3 regions of the Limosilactobacillus sp. DJ3M12 genome follow, and region 1 is predicted to be linked to each of the others. Evidence: riboswitches for the same ligand, from Rfam matches in the RefSeq annotation. Region 1 holds a riboswitch; each other region holds the start of a gene.
The links. Region 1 has a riboswitch for thiamine pyrophosphate ahead of thiM (hydroxyethylthiazole kinase). Riboswitches for the same ligand answer to the same signal wherever they lie in the genome.

Region 1 (5,545 bases):
CGGAGATTTATATGAGGATAGTCAAGATAAGGAACTTGTGCCAGGAACCTTTTATGATATTGTAACGCGACAGCTAATCCGACCTTACTTGTTAAATCCACAGGGAAAGATGATTCCGAAAAACGTTAATTACGAGGGACGCCAATTAGTAATTCAAATGATTACTTATTGCTATCGTGACTGGGATTCTTATCTTACCCACCAATACGATGAGCAATACAACATTAAAAATGAACGTGGCCTGACAAGCAGGGAGTATTACGATAAATTAGAGGAAAACGAACTGAAATATGCTGACCATGCCTATGCTGAAGTGATTGCAGATACGTTTAACGAATTTAAGAAAATTCTTGTCCCAAAATATCTTGCCGCTCTTGATATTATGTCAACTAACATTGAGAAAATTCTCATCCAATATCCTCGTCTCCGCCTGCAGTTCAATCAGGTAATCGCAAACAATTTCAAGCTTGATGCCCATGGGAAAATGCACGTGATGGACGCCCCACTCCAAGATATAAGAAATAAGTATAACTACTACCGTGAAAACTTTAGTTAGGAGATTTTAGATGATATGAAACCCAAAGTTACACCGGAAATGAAATTAGGGATGAGAGAGTTTGAAAATACCATATTTATGCTCAAAGCAATCCCTTGTGAAGAAAATATCAACCGTTTTGCGCTTCAAGGTAACCTCAACCCAGAACGATTAGATAACATTGCCTGGTTCTTACCGGCATATCTTTCAGCCGATTTCAACCTCTTCTTTATTTTTGCTCCAAACGTCAATAATCGTTGGGCAATTAGTTGCTCACAAGTTCATATTGAGAATGATAACCAAATTACAGCAATGAGCGAAACTGTTCCAACTGGTCTTGGTTTGAATGCAGTAAACGAATTAAGTCCTGGTTCCGCAATTGAATTGGTAGCTTATCTAAAAACACTCGAAGTAAATGGATTAGGTTATTTTGACGAAGAAGTTGGTAAAGAAGAAAATGTACGTTTTCAATAAACAATATATGATCAATAATTATTAGAGAGCCGATTTTTTATATACTTATTATTAAAAGACACCCTTCACATTTGTGTGAGGGGTGTCATCATCTATTTGTTACTAAGCTGACAATTATGTTCACAAAGCAATATTAATCTCTAAACATATATACAACTCTCTATATTCGAACTTTTACTAAAAAACCACCCATAAATTCAAATCATATGATGATTCGAATCCCTAATAACGAGCTTTATTATAAATAATCAAATAAAACAAGTATTCACGAAGTAATTTTTGATGGAGCACCTTCAAATCCATTAAAAAACTTCCCTGCAAGTTATTTAGGAACTAGTGCTGATTTCTCCCGTTATTTTAGGGATTTTGAAGCAAAGGGCTGGATAGAACGACATCGCAGAAAAATTATTATAAAACCAGCTTTTTGGGAGGAGTTTAAGTAGGCCTTATGCATATGACATAATTTTAATAGCTATTTATATCCTAAACGTTGATATTAACTAAATTAACATGGAAATAGAATGAATTTTGAAGATTTTTATCATCCAATTGATTTTAATCTCTTCATAAGTAAAAAGATGGCGACGTTGAGAAAAAATTTTTCTCGCGTCTCCATCTTTTTTATAATTCTTCGGCTTGTTTATACAGCTTCGAGATTACTTTTGGCGGTAAATTAATATTTTCAAGGAAGTTAAGCAACTCATCACGGTTAATGCTTCCCACTTGAATTCCACTAACAATCTCACTTGACAGTTTAGGTTCTTCTAAATTAATTTCCATTTCAGACACTAATTTGGCAATATCCTTGGTCCTTAACAATTCATAATTAGACCATCCCCGGTTCCATGGACGCCGGATATTTGTAGCAATTAATGCTAAGATTTTAATCAATGGTTCATTAGCTTTGTCCTGTTTAACACTCAGGCCATGCTCCTCGTTTAAGAATGCAACAACCTTATTGATTGCATCATTTACACTTGATAATTTAAGCCCATAATCACTCATTTTCAATTGATAAAGTGATAGGAAAGCCGCGCCTTTAAGATCGTCTCCAGATAATCCATATTGGTTTGCAAGCAGCTCTTCTAATTCTTGTTGATAATTGCTGATGTTTGCAAATGGATTAAAGTTGCTATCGATTAAGACTTCTTTTTCTGGAATATAGTATATCATTCCCTGTTGATGTTTATAAAATGAAGGAAGCCTATTTTCATCTTTAATAAGAAGTGGACTAAAGATGAAAATTTCAGGAGCAATGTCAACATTCGTAAATTCTTTTTTAAAATCAATGATACAGTATTCCATGGTAATTTCGTCAAATTTATTTTGAATGTATTGATCAAATCGCTCTTTATCAATTGCGGGATTTTGCGAATGAATAATTTGGTAAGCTTGTTGGGCAGAAATAAGGCCATACAAAGCAATGAATGATTTAAGATATTCGTCCAGCATTTTATCAGTTTGTGGATCGAATACTACTGGAAGCTTCTCTGATTCACTAAATAATGAAGCGAGAAAATCCTCTATTACTTGATCATCATCTTCATCTCCGTACTCTTCCCCAAGATCGACAGGAGCTTTTTGCGTATATACGAGAATGTCATCGTATTCATTATCACTAAGGATATCTTGATCTTTCAAGTACTTCGCTAGTTTTTGCAAAGAAGCCTTGATATTCGTGCGTTCTGTTTTGCCTACTCCGTGAAATTCTAGTTCATCGACACTAGTCTGAATATCAAGATTAAAAATAGTGCTTAAACGATAAGCAACCCATTCATTAAGATAAAATTGCAAGTTATCTCGATAGCGACGAATAGTTTTAGTACTATAATTATGTTTAGCATCAGCCAGGAAAAGGTCTAAAAGTCGATTATTTGCATCTTGAATTTGTTGGATTGCATTATCAACCCCATCGGCAGTAAGTTTTTCTCCATCTACCTGACTTAATCTTCTTAACTTATTAGTAATTTCTTTTAAGTACAGTTCTTCTAAATTTACGTGTTTAATGCTAAACGGTTGAGCCATTTCGATTATCCTAACCGTCTCGTCTTCACTAACATAAATCCTACCCTTTTGTTGTACCTTTTTAACCAATGATTTTGCTAAGTCTACTTCATTGACTAAGTTTTTGGCTTGTGGCTTTATGACATCTTGATAAAAATTAGTTATAGTTTTTATTTGTAAAGGGTGAATCGTTTTACCGATTTGCCAATCCCCACCTGTGGCTAAGTAATCTGCCAATGAGTCGGTAGGCAACCCTAATTCTTGCCAAATTATTGCTAGTTGTTTCTCAAAGCGTTCTTTAATCGTCTGTTTATTTTTAGCATCTACATCAAATAAGACAATTGCCATCGTAGTAGCATCATTTAAGAAAATCAAGTTCTTTTTACGTTTAGCAGTATAGTAAGTAGCATGCCATGAAAAAAGCGGATTAGCTAAGACCATTGCCATATGCTCTTTGCTTGTTGCTTTTTGATAAGTATTAAATAGCTTCTGCGCTTTCTTTTCGACGTTAATAAACACTTAGTTCCCCCCATCTCTTTCCGTAATCATTACATTTCCATCTTCTGGATTTCCATAGACTTCATAAGCACCATTCAATTTAATTTCCCGATAGTCTTGACCAGCATAGTTTCCCCTAATTGTATACTTTCCATCTGGTAAGATGCCAACAGGTTGGAAGAGCTCTGGTATCGGCTTTTTATCTGTGACGATAATCTCAAATTCGCCGTCTACTCCCCCGTTGCTAAATGTCAATTTTTGACTAGTATCATCATTAATAATGACAACTTCAGCTTTATCAGTAGTCTGACGTATTTCTTCTTCCATTCTAAATTCTCCTACCTTTTTTATTTATTACATTTTACAATTATCATTCCCATTTTGCCAATTATCTTTATTGATATTCATAAAGAATAATTTGCGGTATACTATTAATAGATAATTTATTGCATTAGGGGTGCCCATAGTGCTGGGCTGAGATATGCAGTGATGCATGGACTCTAGAACCTGTAAGTTAACGCTTGCGTAGGAAAATGCACCGGACTTTAATACTCAAAGTAGGTGTATCTCCTACCTTGAGTATTTTTTATTTAAGGAGCTAATTTTATGGTACAACGTCAAATTAACTGGTCACTGATCGATCGAGTTCGTACTAAAAACCCGATTGTCCTTAATCTCGCCAATTTAGTAACAATTGATAAAGTTGCCGATGCCGTTAGTGCTGTCGGAGCGTCGCCGATCATGTCTGTTGAGCCCACTGAAGCAGATGAAATGGTGACGCTGGCCGATGCCCTTTCTATCAATCTTGGAACAATCAATGAGCATCAGGCGACACAAATTAGGACGGTTTTGCGAGCTGCCACGCCACTCAAACCCCTCGTTTTAGATCCGGTAGCGGTAAGTGCGATTCCATCTCGCTTAGAGTTTGCCCACTCATTGCTAAATGATTTTCATTTTGATGTTATTCGTGGTAACGCCAGTGAAATTGCTGCTTTAGTAGAAGCTGACAATACTAGTCATGGAATCGACGCTGGTAAAGTTCCTAATCAGGTTCAAATTGCCAAAACGTGTGCTCGACGTTACCATTCAATTGTAGTCTTGACTGGTGAAACTGACATAATAACTGACGGGCAAGTCATCTATGAAAATCCCTTTTCTGCCGAGATGTTAACGATGAATGTGGGTAGTGGCGACATGCTTTCTAGTATCATCGCTGCATTTCTAGGGATCACTTCTAATACTTGGGATGCTTGTATTGTTGCAACGGTTTTGGTATCTGCTGCTGGAGTATTAGCTAACCGTTATTCAGTTGGACTCGGTTCGTGGCAAGTACAGTTTTTTGACCAGCTTTCGATTATGGATACGAAAGCATTACTAGAATTCTTTGAGGAAAGTGAGGAAGATTACCTTGATTAATGATTATCCCCAGGCTTTAACAATTGCTGGAACTGATAGTGGCGGGGGGGGCCGGTATTCCAGCGGATGTAAAGACGATGCAAATGCGCGGAGTATACTCAGCAATGGTAGTCGTCGCAGTCACTGCGCAAAATACATTAGGAGTGCAAGATGCCCTGCCAATGCCTGAAAAATTAATTGATGAGCAATTTGCTTCAATCGCTGGTGATTTGAAAATTAGGGCTTGTAAAACGGGGATGTTGGCTGACCCTCTCCGTGTAAGAACGGTTGTACAAAATTTAAAGAAATATGATTTAGGACCGCTTATTGTCGATCCGGTCATGGTAGCAAAAGGGGGCGCAAAGTTACTTAGTGATGATGCAATTTCAATTGTAAGGGATGAACTTATCCCCCTCGCCTCTCTGGTTACGCCAAACATTCCAGAAGCTTGTGAGTTGACGGGAATCGCAATAAGGGATAAAAATGATATTAAAAAGGCTGCCCGCGAATTACAAAAGCGTGGAGCAAAAAATATTCTCATAAAAGGTGGCCATGCAGAATCTTCAGACAAAGCTGATGATTATATTTTATTTGAAGATGGTAATGATATGTGGTTAACTGCGCCTCGTGTTAATACTA
Region 2 (5,545 bases), on a different contig from region 1:
CGAGTTGCCTGTGGTTATCGTTACTTTACGGCATTTAAAACTCGGATTTATTTAATTATTGGCCACCAAATTCAAGCTAACTAAAAAGAACCGTCACGAATGACAGTTCTAACTAGACCAATTTAATTGGCGATGATTCATATTTGCGTATCAACACTACTTGACGTAGAGCCAAAAAAGTCCAGCCACTCAAATTGAGTTTGCTAGACCATTATACGCGAAACTAATTTTAGTATAACAAACTAAAGGATCTATTTCCAAGATTATTTAGTAGATTCTGTTGCGATTCGTTCAAAATTGCTTTCAAGATCCGTATTAGTCGTCGGATGACAATCTGGATCACCGTTATTTGATTGGTCAACTAATACAACCGGTTTACCATTATGGAAGGCAAAGAAGTATGTAATTCGATTTGGCAATGGCGGTTCTGTCCCGTCATGATTATAGATCGCTACAACATTATATTCATAATCACCCTTGCCTGATGGTGCCCAGCCAATCAAGCCAGACTGACCTTCTACTAATTCTTTGCTTAAACCATCGGGGTATGTTATTCCTGTTGAAACCTTCAATTCATTTTGACCATCATATTGTTCATAGGATTGGTGCATTGTTGGTCCCCATTTTTGCATAAACGATGCCAACTGCTCATTCTTTTGAATATTCCACAATGAACTATCGTGGTGCGATTCACTACTGCTTGTATTATTAGTAGCGGCAGTACTTTGACTACTGCTAGCTTCTGAATTAGTCTTTGCGGTATTGCTACTGCTTTGCGTGCTTTGGTTGCCACAACCAGTTAAGGCAACGCCCAAACTAGCAATCGCAAGAACTTCCATTAATTTTTTCGATTTTATCCTCCCCAAACGTAAATAAAGACCAGAAAGAATGCTTCCCTCTTCTTTCCAGTCTACCTATCAATCTTCAACTTTTTTAGCGTTGTTCATTGCCTTCATGATAGAAGGATTCTTTGAATGACAATCCTTGATCATTTGGATATCTTCTTCACTTAATTCAACAGTGTATTTAGCCATGATCTTCCCTCACTTTACTTAAAAAATTACACCCTTACTATATCACATCACAGGAGCAGTGTCTGGCTTAATCAGTAAATTAAGATCATTAATTGACATTCAACTGAGATTTGCTAAGATTAACATTGAATTGCATAAACGGGGAGCTTGCAGACAGGCTGAGAGGGGACTATGCGTCTCGACCCAATGAACCTGATTTGGATAATGCCAACGTAGGAAGGATTAATAAAGGACGACCAGGATCAAAGTGATTACTGGTCGCTTTTTACTTTGCACTATCTTAATCAAATCAAACTTAAGGATGGTGAAATTATGCAACGACAGACAACAATTATCGAAAACAGCATGATTTGGTGTGGCGCCGGGATTTCAATTGCTGAAATCCTAACTGGGACTTACTTAGCTCCCCTTGGTTTTACAAAAGGGATCGCCGTAATTATCCTTGGCCACATTATCGGCTGTTTTCTGCTCTTTTTAGCTGGAATTATTGGCGGTCAGCAACGTCTTAGTTCAATGAACGCCGCAAAAATTAGTTTTGGCCAAAATGGCAGTAAGTTTTTTGCCCTATTGAATGTTCTCCAATTGATCGGTTGGACCGGCATCATGATTTATGATGGTGCATTAGCAGCCAATGGGGTCTGGCACCTTAATCAGGCATTATGGGTCATTTTAATCGGCGCCCTGATTATTGGCTGGCTGCTCGTCGGGGTTTGGCACCTTTATTACCTTAACCTTGCGACCATCTCAACATTATTAATTCTAAGCGGTCTCCTATGCGCCGCCATTTTTACCCACCATTCTACCAGTTCACCAACTGGTACATTGTCACGGGCTCAGGGGATGGAGCTAGTTATCGCCATGCCATTATCGTGGTTGCCACTTATTAGTGATTACACCAGTATTGCTCAACGACCCGTGCCAACTAGCGGGATTAGTGCAGTTGTCTATGGCCTGACTAGTTGTTGGATGGCCTTCATCGGTTTAGGAGCTGCTATCCTTACTCATGACATTAACATCGCCACGATTATTTTACGGGCCGGCTTGGGAATTGCCGGTTTATTTATCATTATTTTTTCCACAATCACAACGACATTTATGGACGCTTATTCTGCTGGTGTTTCTTCAAAAACGATTTTCAGTAAATGGTCAGGAACAATGGCCGCAATTGGTGCAACAATTCTGGGAACAATTAGTGCGTTGATTTTCCCCATGGACAACTTCAGTAATTTTCTTTACCTTATTGGTTCTGTCTTTGCCCCAATGATTGCAATTCAAATTACAGATTACTTCATCTTGAAAGTAGATTATCGTAAACAAAATTGTCAATGGGCTAACCTAATTCTCTGGTTGATTGGGTTTATCATCTATCGAATTCTGCTAAATTATTCATTTCCACTCGGCAGTACCGTTACCACAATCATTATCATCATCGCAATGACCTGGGGTACACAGCAAGTTCGCAATTTGGTCAAAGTGAAATAATTATAGTTTTCCTACTAAGTAATAGTATTATTAATGCAATTACAAGGAAGGAATTACTTTTATGAAAAAAATAGTTGCTAAACAAGTATCAATGCTTGAACTCTTCTATGATTTAATTTTTGTTTATGCGATCTCTCGAATAACAATGATGATTCATCATCCAATCGATGGTAGCTTGCCGCCAAGAATATATATTGAATTTATCATTGTCGTTATCTTCGTTTTACAAATTTGGCTTTATCAGACAGTCTATATTAATCGCTTTGGAACAAGTCGGGCCGTCGATACGGTTGGCTTATTGATTAGTATGTTTGCCGCCATCTATTTAGCTAATAATATTAATACTGAATGGCGGTTAACATTTCATGCGTTCAATCTTTCGGCAGCACTAACAACTATTAATTTAATCTTTCAATATTTACTTGGCTCTAGCACTCATTTTAAACGAGATCATGATCTCCAAGGATTTATTATTGCGCTTGACTTAGAATTTATTCTTCTTGTAACCGGGCTGATTATTGGTTATCAGTATGGTGTCTATCTCTGCGTTGCCGGTGGTTTAATCGGCTTTCTAATGCCCTTAGTGATTACCGCATGTTTAGGCCGGAACAAGTCAACTTTCCCCACCTCATAGAACGCCTAAGTTTAATAATTATCATTACGTGCGGAGAAACACTTGTTAACATTACCCATTACTTTAAGGGCGCTATCTATTCACCATTAGCAATCGCAATCTTTCTAGGAGTAGCTGCCCTATTCGGCGTCTATACATTGCTAGTAGAACGCTTCTTAAATCATCATCAGCATACTCGCGGCTTTATTGCGATGTACACTCATGTTATCAGCCTACTCTCGATTACGGCTGGGATTATCTATATGGCTGATGAAGAAGTATCACGTTTGTTTCTTAGTTGCTTTGTCGCATCTAACCTCATCGTCTTCTACCTTTGTCTCTGGCTTTATAGTTTTTATAATCGCCGCCATTTACGCTTTAATGGTCGAGATCTTAGGGCAATGGCGATCGTCCTTTTACTAGGATCACTTGGCATTATTTTATGTCGCGAAAATAACCTAAGTTTGATGAGCGCATTTGTGTTAACCAACGTGGTCGAATTCGGCTTGTTGGAATGGAAGCTGCAAAGAAAAAAGCCCTCTAAGGAGCCTCACAACAACTATTCATCACATAATTAGTTTTCATCCGTATTTATATTCCATTTATCCTAATAACCATTTAGGGCAGATGGAATTTTTATTTTAAATTCAGTTCAAATCCCATATGTTTATTGTCAATTTTGTCATCAATATAAATCGTACCGCGTTTTATAAAACCAATATCTTGGCCTATTTTTTGAACAGGAATATTTTTGTAATGAGTATCATAACGGAAATTCCTTACTCCCTGCAAATACCCAACCGTAAGTAGATTGGAGAAGATATATTTCCCAAAACCTTGACCATTGTGGGAAGGAAGGACTGCTAATCGATGAATGATTGCATATGGCTCATTTGGTTTTAACCACGATCCATCTTTAATCTCTTCATACGTTTGTTCCGGGGTTAGTTGTAAGGTAGCCTTTTTGATTATCAATTAGCACCCAGTTATAGCCAGCTTTAATATCATTTTCCATCGTTTTCTGGAAAGGATGACCATCTTGACATTGTGGATTACCCTTTTCTTTTAATTGTGCTCGTGCCTGTTCAATAATTGTCATCACACTTTGAAGATCATCCAAAGTTGCTCGTCGTAAGTAAATTGCCATTATCTTTTCTCCTTAATCATCTCTCACTCCTAACAACAAAATTCTAATATATTAATGTATGGTCATTTTATCACGATTAATTATTAAACTGATGGGGCTTTAGCTAAGTTTAAGTGTTTTGTCACAGCGTTTTCATTTTAAGGAGGGAATCTCATATTTATCCATAATAAAAAGGCCTCCTTTAGAATTGGGAGACCCTTTTATTTAACTTTATATCATCGAATTTGTTCAAACTTAGTCGCTTTATGATCAATTCCTTGACCGGCATTGGCAATCTGATAAGTAAAGTTACCAGACCGCATCTTTTTGCCTAATGCTAGCATATGATTATATTGCCACATTGAGACTTTCCCATCTTGCAGTTTTGAAAGTGTCAACCGATTTCCTTGCGCCTTATAATTCCACTTGCCATCTTTGGCGTTGTCTTGGTAGGCTTGTTGAAAATCGCTAGCACTATTACTTGCTTTGATTGCCGTATCCTTGTCGGGAGTAACAACAACCTGATCCCCACTTGTGGCAAAGGTCATATAAGCATTTTGATTACCTGACACTGATGTATATTCATAAACGTGACCAGGAAGACGTTTAGCCACTGTCCGACTAGCATAGAGATAAAAGCCGCCAATAACAACCATTACTGCTACTAAAACAGAAATAATAACTTTTGTCTTTTTTTGCATTTTTATCCCCTATTACTCATCGTCAGAAGTGTCGGTGTCGTGGTCACTTGTAGTAGCTTGACTGTTGCTATCTTCATCATCACTGCTGCTTTGACTGCTGTCATCGCTGCTTTCACTTTCGCTACTACTGCTGCTATCGCTATCTTCATCATCCTTAGTGCTGCTACTATTACTGCTATCAGCGTCATCATTAACACTAGCGTAGACATGGATCTCGTTGCCATCTTTTTCAATGTAAACTGTCGTATCCTTCTTGGCTTTTGAACCTAGGGCACTTTCGATTTCACTAAGGATCGCATCATAGTCATTCTTCTTAGTATCCTTTAAGATCGCTGCTGAATCAACATTAAGTTCATCAGCGTCACTACCCCCATCCCCTTCGTCAAAGGACAGTTTGTCATTATTATTGGCATCATTCAAGCCGCTCACAATGTCAGAAGCACTGACTGATGAAGTATGCTTCTGATGCTTAGCAGACTTAGTTGAGCTGGATTGACTAGCACTTTGTTCATTATCATTGTCGTTGTTGTTAAATGAATTTACCGCGCCTGCCTTGTAAATTGTTGTCGAATGATCAGAATTGTCGGAA
Region 3 (5,545 bases), on a different contig from region 1:
AAAGGAGCAATGATCACCATCATGAATAATTCTGGATGCATGGTAAAGTTAGTGGCCTCAGTAGGCAGGGATGCTAAAAGAATTCCTGCAATAATTTGATAGATGGATAGTGGAATCTTAGGGTAAACAAGATGAACAACATTAGCTGCAACAACAGCAGTCAATAGAAGAACAATGCCTAAAATCATTTCCATCGATTAATCACCTCACTTGATATTTTGGATAAAAAATGAGGCTGGAAAAATTTATTTTTTTCAACAGCCTCTTTATTTATACGAACATTGTTAAGATATCGTGGAACTAGCTTCGCGTCGTAACCACAAGGCTCGAGGCTAAGTCCGAACGATAATCAGCCCGTGCCGTGCTAATCACCGTTCTATCCTTAGCCCACCGCCTTGTCGAGGAGGTTAATTCCCACTTACTACTCTCTTAGCTTACTCACGGCCAATCAGCATTTTCACGGCCATGGCAATATTATAAATAAATAACAAAAGGGCTAATAAAAGAGCAAATGTTAGGAGAATTCCAAACAATGCGCCCCCGTGGAAGTTAGCGGGGTTTAATGAAAAGACACTAAAGACTAAAATTGCGCCTATTACATATAACAATGGGAAAATTTGACTCCAAAATGCATAGCGAGCGTTTTTAGCAATAGTTGGTCGATCACTGCTTTTGGCAATTATCCACACGATTAGTGGAAAGATAACTGGTAAAAATAAGATGCTTAAATAGGATAAAGCATTAACGATCCGGTCCGTTAAATTATTATCGTTCACTATATCAGTCCCTTCTTTTTATATTATTATCGCATGAAAACTCAAGGGAGCGCAATTACAATTATCTGTACAAGGCAAATAATACTTAAAAAAGAAAGCCAATCGTGGCTGGTAATCGGGATATTCACGGTAGCTGTTCGTGCTTGTCCTTCTACGAAACCGCGTGATTCCATGGCTTGCGCTAATTGATCCGACCATTGAATAGCAACCAGAATCGCTTTGAAGTAGAGCGTTGGTGACCACCAATGTAAATTAACACCCCGCATTTGTCCGGTCGTATAAATAGTTGTAACGGCTTGTTTCATTTTCGGAATCAGATTAAGAGCGGCGAGCACCCCATAAGCGTATTTGCTAGGAAGGTGACAATTTTGTTCTAATGAGCGAGCAAGCGTTAAGGTATCGGTTGTAAATGTAAAGACCGTTCCAAGGCAGACATAAACGTAAAGTCGACTAAAAAGAACAGTTCCATCAAAGAAACTGTGACTAGGACTGAAGAAGACAATTGTAATAAAAATAGCTAGTGCCGGAAAGAGGGGGACAAAAGCCAACCAGCAAAATTGTCGCCAGTGAAATCGCTGATGAATAAGGATTAGCAAACACATTACAATGACAATCAGATTAATCCACAGCTTAGTTACAAAAGTCAGCTCAAGTGAAAGCAAAATAACAAGTAATAATTTTAAACTAGGATTCATAACTCCCTCCAACATAATTAAGACGTTGATGATTCATTGTAAGATGATAATCAATGAAACCATCAAGTCCGCTTAATTGATGACTAACAATCAACAAAGTTTGTGGTTTTTCTTTTTGGGATGCTTTGATTAGTTGCAGGACAGTCTTTAAAGATGTTGGATCTAAACCAGTAAATGGTTCGTCAAGCAATAAGGTTTCTTGTCCGCGCATTAACATCAGAAGGATTTGCAGCTTTTTCTTTTGACCACCACTCAAAGAATAAACAACTTGATCTTCTCTTCCGTTCAGACCAAGAGCTGCTAATGCTTCGTTGACTTGTTGTTGATTAAAATAGGGGTTCTGGCAAGTTTTAAAGCCTAATGCCACTTCTTCGCCAACGGTTACATTTAGGAATTGATCGTTGGCATGTTGGAAAATCAATCCCAGATGCTTGTAATATTTCCCAGGTGATATTTTTTGAATGTTTTCCTCCGCATAGTCAATCTTTCCTTCATATTTCAAAAGTCGGGCAATTGCCTTTAGAAGGGTAGATTTACCAATCCCATTTGGTCCGGTTAATAAAGTTATTTTATTTTTAACAATGCCTAAATTGGTTGGTAAAAGTAAGGAATAATTCTCTCGTTTTATTGCTAATTCATCAAATTTGATAATCGTGGGCAAGGTTGACGGAGGAAGGGTAGTGGTAATTTGGGGAGTCGCGCTCGCTGTTAAAAGTTGGCTACTATTTTTACTGGAAAGTTGAGCAAGGTGCCCCTTAGTTAATTGCCAAACCAATGGATGTAGTCGCTCGTAACCATGCAAATCATGGTCAGTAATGATAATTGTTGTGTGATAGTCACTGTTGAGGCGGACTAATTGTTTAAGGATAAGTTGCCGGTTTTCTTCGTCAATATTGGCAAAGGGTTCGTCTAATAAAAGCACGTTCGGTTGCATTGCCGTAGCTGCTGCTAAAGCCACGCGCTGTTGTTGTCCACCGGAAAGCGTGGTGATTAACCGGTTAGCAAGGTCGTCAACTTTACCGAATTGTAAAGCTTCTTTAACGCGTTCTGGAATTTTGTCAGTTGGGACTTGGCAATTTTCCAGAGTGAATTCTAATTCGTGGCGTGGCGTATCAAGAGCAAACTGCATTAACGGATCTTGGAATACCATCCCGATATGGGCATCTGTTGGTACATCGACTGCTCCAGCAACTATTTCACCACCATATTTAGGCAGGAGACCAGCGATTAACTTGAGAATGGTGGATTTACCGCTCCCAGAAACCCCGGTAAGTAAGTGAATCTTTCCAACAGTGAATTTGGCGGTAATATTTTTAAGAATCGGTTGCTGATCAAAATTAAATGAAAGATCATTAAATTGTATATTTTTCATAGTCTTAGTGTTTAATTAAGTGGGCTCGTTGGAGAAGGTTAGTAATCAATTTAACCAGAATTCCAGAGAAGACAAACATTGAAATGAAACGGGCGATGAGCATAATGATTAGCATTTGTCCGCTGAAGTGGTTATAGCCATTGCGGAACCAATCCCAGCCAAAGGTAACAAATGTAAGGGTGAGGGATGAGATGAGGAGGGTTAACCAGTTATACATTTTATAGAACGTAAAAGTAAAACCTAGCTCAGACCCGATACCTTGAACCGCTCCAGAAATTAGGTTGGCTGCTCCCCACTGATCGCCGAGAAGCATTTCAACGGCTGCTCCCAAAAACTCACCAAGGAAAGCCGCTCCCGGTGTCCGAAGCAAAAAGCCGGCAAGCGGTCCAGCCATACACCAGATTCCCATTGTTAAATCGTTAGCCATTGGACCATAACCAATTGGTGTCAGTAGAACAGTTAGCCCGTTATAGACAAAGCTGGCTGCAAAATAAATTACACCAAAAATAATTCCAATCAGGGCAAGCAAAATAATGTCACGCAAATGTAATGAACGTTTAGTCATAATAAAACTCCTTAAGATATAAGGGCAAAAAAACTCCATGACAAAAAATCATGGAGTTAATCATTAAGTTAATATCACTGAATCTCCCTTCGCTGGTATTAACCAGAGCAGGTTCAATGGGTATTATCTCAGCCGTTTGGCACCCCAGATTTATTCTCTATTATCATAGCTAATATTATAACAGAATGCAAATCGTTAATTAGGTTACTTATCTTAGAAAAGTGGTTTACAATTAGTACTAGCATTTAAAGGGATGGTTCAAAAATGAGTGGAGTAGTTTTTGTTTTATTATTACTGGGAATTGGAATTCTTTCGGGGATTATTAGTGCAGCCGCTGGTTTAGCATCACTAGTCTCCTATCCTTCACTGCTTGCATTGGGGTTACCGCCAGTGATGGCAAACGTAACGAGTGCTTTTTCGACAGTCACTGGTAACTATAGTTCGGTCTTTTCATCGTTTAAGGAATTAGAGCATAATCGGCGACAATTATGGATTATTTTGCCATTGGTATTTGCTGGTTCCATTATTGGGGCTTTTTTGCTATTTGCTGTCCCCAGTAAGTGGTTTGCGGAACTGGTGCCATTATGCATTGCGTTAGCCGGAATTATCTTGTTGTTTCCCCATCATCCGAAGCAAAGTACAGGGACGATGGCAGGAAACAGTAAATTATTTGGTAAGTCACGGATCGGCCAATTTTTATCAATCATTGGTATTTTTATTGTTGGGATTTATTCCGGCTTCTTTAATGCGGGTGCCGGAGTGTTAATGCTAACCTTGCTGACAGTGATCAATCGGCAAAAGAGCTTTGCAGTTAATAATGCGCTAAAAAATGTTGCGATGACTGTTACAAATACAACATCCTGGATAGTGTTCGCCCTTGAGACGACAATTTATTGGAATTATGTTATTCCGTTGATGATTGGAAATGTAATCGGGGGCTACTTAGGACCGATTATTGTTCGCCACCTGCCTGGCCGTCTTATGCAAATAATTGTCGGGATTGGATCATTGATTTTGGCAATTTCATTGGTAATTCGGAATTTAATGTGAAACAAAAGGATTGTGACATAAGCCAAGTTATTTTCATAAAAGACAAATGGCGCAGTACACCAATGGCCTCCAACGTCCGGTAAAACCGAACGTTGGAGGCCTATTGTTGCTTGCAGGGGCTCCCAGAGGCTAGCTTCGCGTCGAAAAACGAAGTCACGATCGCTCCCTTTATGAATATTATTGAGCCGTATAGCCACCATCAGCGACAAATTCCAAACCAGTACTAAAGCTTGATTCATCTGAGGCAAGGTATAAAGCGAGGTTAGCAATCTCTTCTGGCTTTCCAAGACGGCCAAGGGGATGAAGGCTTTCTAGGTGTCCTTCTGCTTTTGGATCATCCTTAACCAAATTATCAACTAGTGGAGTTGAGATATAACCAGGATGAATTGTATTTACACGGATGTCATAGCCTTTTCGGGCACAATCAAGCGCAGCGGATTTAGTTAAGAGGTGGACACCACCCTTAGAAGCATTGTAGGCAAAGAGATCAGGATCCCCAATTAGTCCTTCAATGGATGACATATTGATGATCAAATTCTTTTCCCCGTTGTTCTTCATTGCTTCAATACCAAGCTTAGTGTCTCACATTGTACCGGTGAGGTTAACAGCAATTGTTTTATCCCAAATTTCAGCAGGTGTCTTTTCAACATCGGCGTATTCGGCAATTACCGCGTTGTTAACCACAATATTGAGCTTCCCGAAGACTTGGACAGTTTGACGAATTACTCGGTCCCAGTCTCCTTTCCGAGCAACGTCTTGTTGGATAAAGATCGCATTGTCACCTAATTGGTCAGCGACTTTTTGTCCTTCATCCATCTTCCGAGCGGTTAAACAACCTTTGCGCCTTCTTCAATAAACTTTTTTGCGACAGCAGCTCCAATTCCTTTAGAACCACCAGTAACAATTGCAACTTTATTATCTAAACGACCCATTGATAAGACACTTCCTTAGTAAAATCAAAACAATCTTATACAAATTTTATCCATAAATTTGCGAGAATACCCCACTTCTATAAGTAGGGGATGAATCGCTCTCTTAAAGTACGTTAGTGCTTTTTCTTTTGTTCTATGATATATTTAGTATATAT

Region 2: it holds a riboswitch for thiamine pyrophosphate, as region 1 does, so the genes downstream of both, cytX (putative hydroxymethylpyrimidine transporter CytX) here and thiM (hydroxyethylthiazole kinase) in region 1, are expected to answer to the same signal.
Region 3: it holds a riboswitch for thiamine pyrophosphate, as region 1 does, so the genes downstream of both, QOS06_RS08460 (ECF transporter S component) here and thiM (hydroxyethylthiazole kinase) in region 1, are expected to answer to the same signal.

What each region holds. Positions count from the first base shown of each region.
Region 1 covers NZ_CANCWY010000014.1:38,674-44,218, forward strand. The annotation lists gene QOS06_RS07770 (hypothetical protein) at 1-556, shown strand, start outside; gene QOS06_RS07775 (hypothetical protein) at 572-1,009, shown strand; gene QOS06_RS07780 (DUF6933 domain-containing protein) at 1,631-3,532, opposite strand; gene QOS06_RS07785 (hypothetical protein) at 3,533-3,838, opposite strand; TPP riboswitch at 3,955-4,060, shown strand; gene thiM (hydroxyethylthiazole kinase) at 4,118-4,927, shown strand; partial or broken gene thiD (bifunctional hydroxymethylpyrimidine kinase/phosphomethylpyrimidine kinase) at 4,920-5,545, shown strand, end outside.
Region 2 covers NZ_CANCWY010000020.1:24,911-30,455, reverse strand. The annotation lists partial or broken gene QOS06_RS08975 (ISL3 family transposase) at 1-84, shown strand, start outside; gene QOS06_RS08970 (DUF4767 domain-containing protein) at 264-839, opposite strand; TPP riboswitch at 1,164-1,272, shown strand; gene cytX (putative hydroxymethylpyrimidine transporter CytX) at 1,347-2,516, shown strand; partial or broken gene QOS06_RS11145 (low temperature requirement protein A) at 2,578-3,707, shown strand; gene QOS06_RS08950 (GNAT family N-acetyltransferase) at 3,766-4,104, opposite strand; gene QOS06_RS08945 (hypothetical protein) at 4,055-4,276, opposite strand; gene QOS06_RS08940 (hypothetical protein) at 4,492-4,956, opposite strand; gene QOS06_RS08935 (LysM peptidoglycan-binding domain-containing protein) at 4,969-5,545, opposite strand, start outside.
Region 3 covers NZ_CANCWY010000017.1:34,901-40,445, forward strand. The annotation lists gene QOS06_RS08440 (cation:proton antiporter) at 1-194, opposite strand, end outside; gene QOS06_RS08445 (magnetosome magnetite crystal formation protein family) at 435-776, opposite strand; gene QOS06_RS08450 (energy-coupling factor transporter transmembrane component T family protein) at 818-1,471, opposite strand; gene QOS06_RS08455 (ATP-binding cassette domain-containing protein) at 1,461-2,843, opposite strand; gene QOS06_RS08460 (ECF transporter S component) at 2,848-3,408, opposite strand; TPP riboswitch at 3,476-3,565, opposite strand; gene QOS06_RS08465 (sulfite exporter TauE/SafE family protein) at 3,673-4,458, shown strand; partial or broken gene QOS06_RS08470 (glucose 1-dehydrogenase) at 4,636-5,390, opposite strand.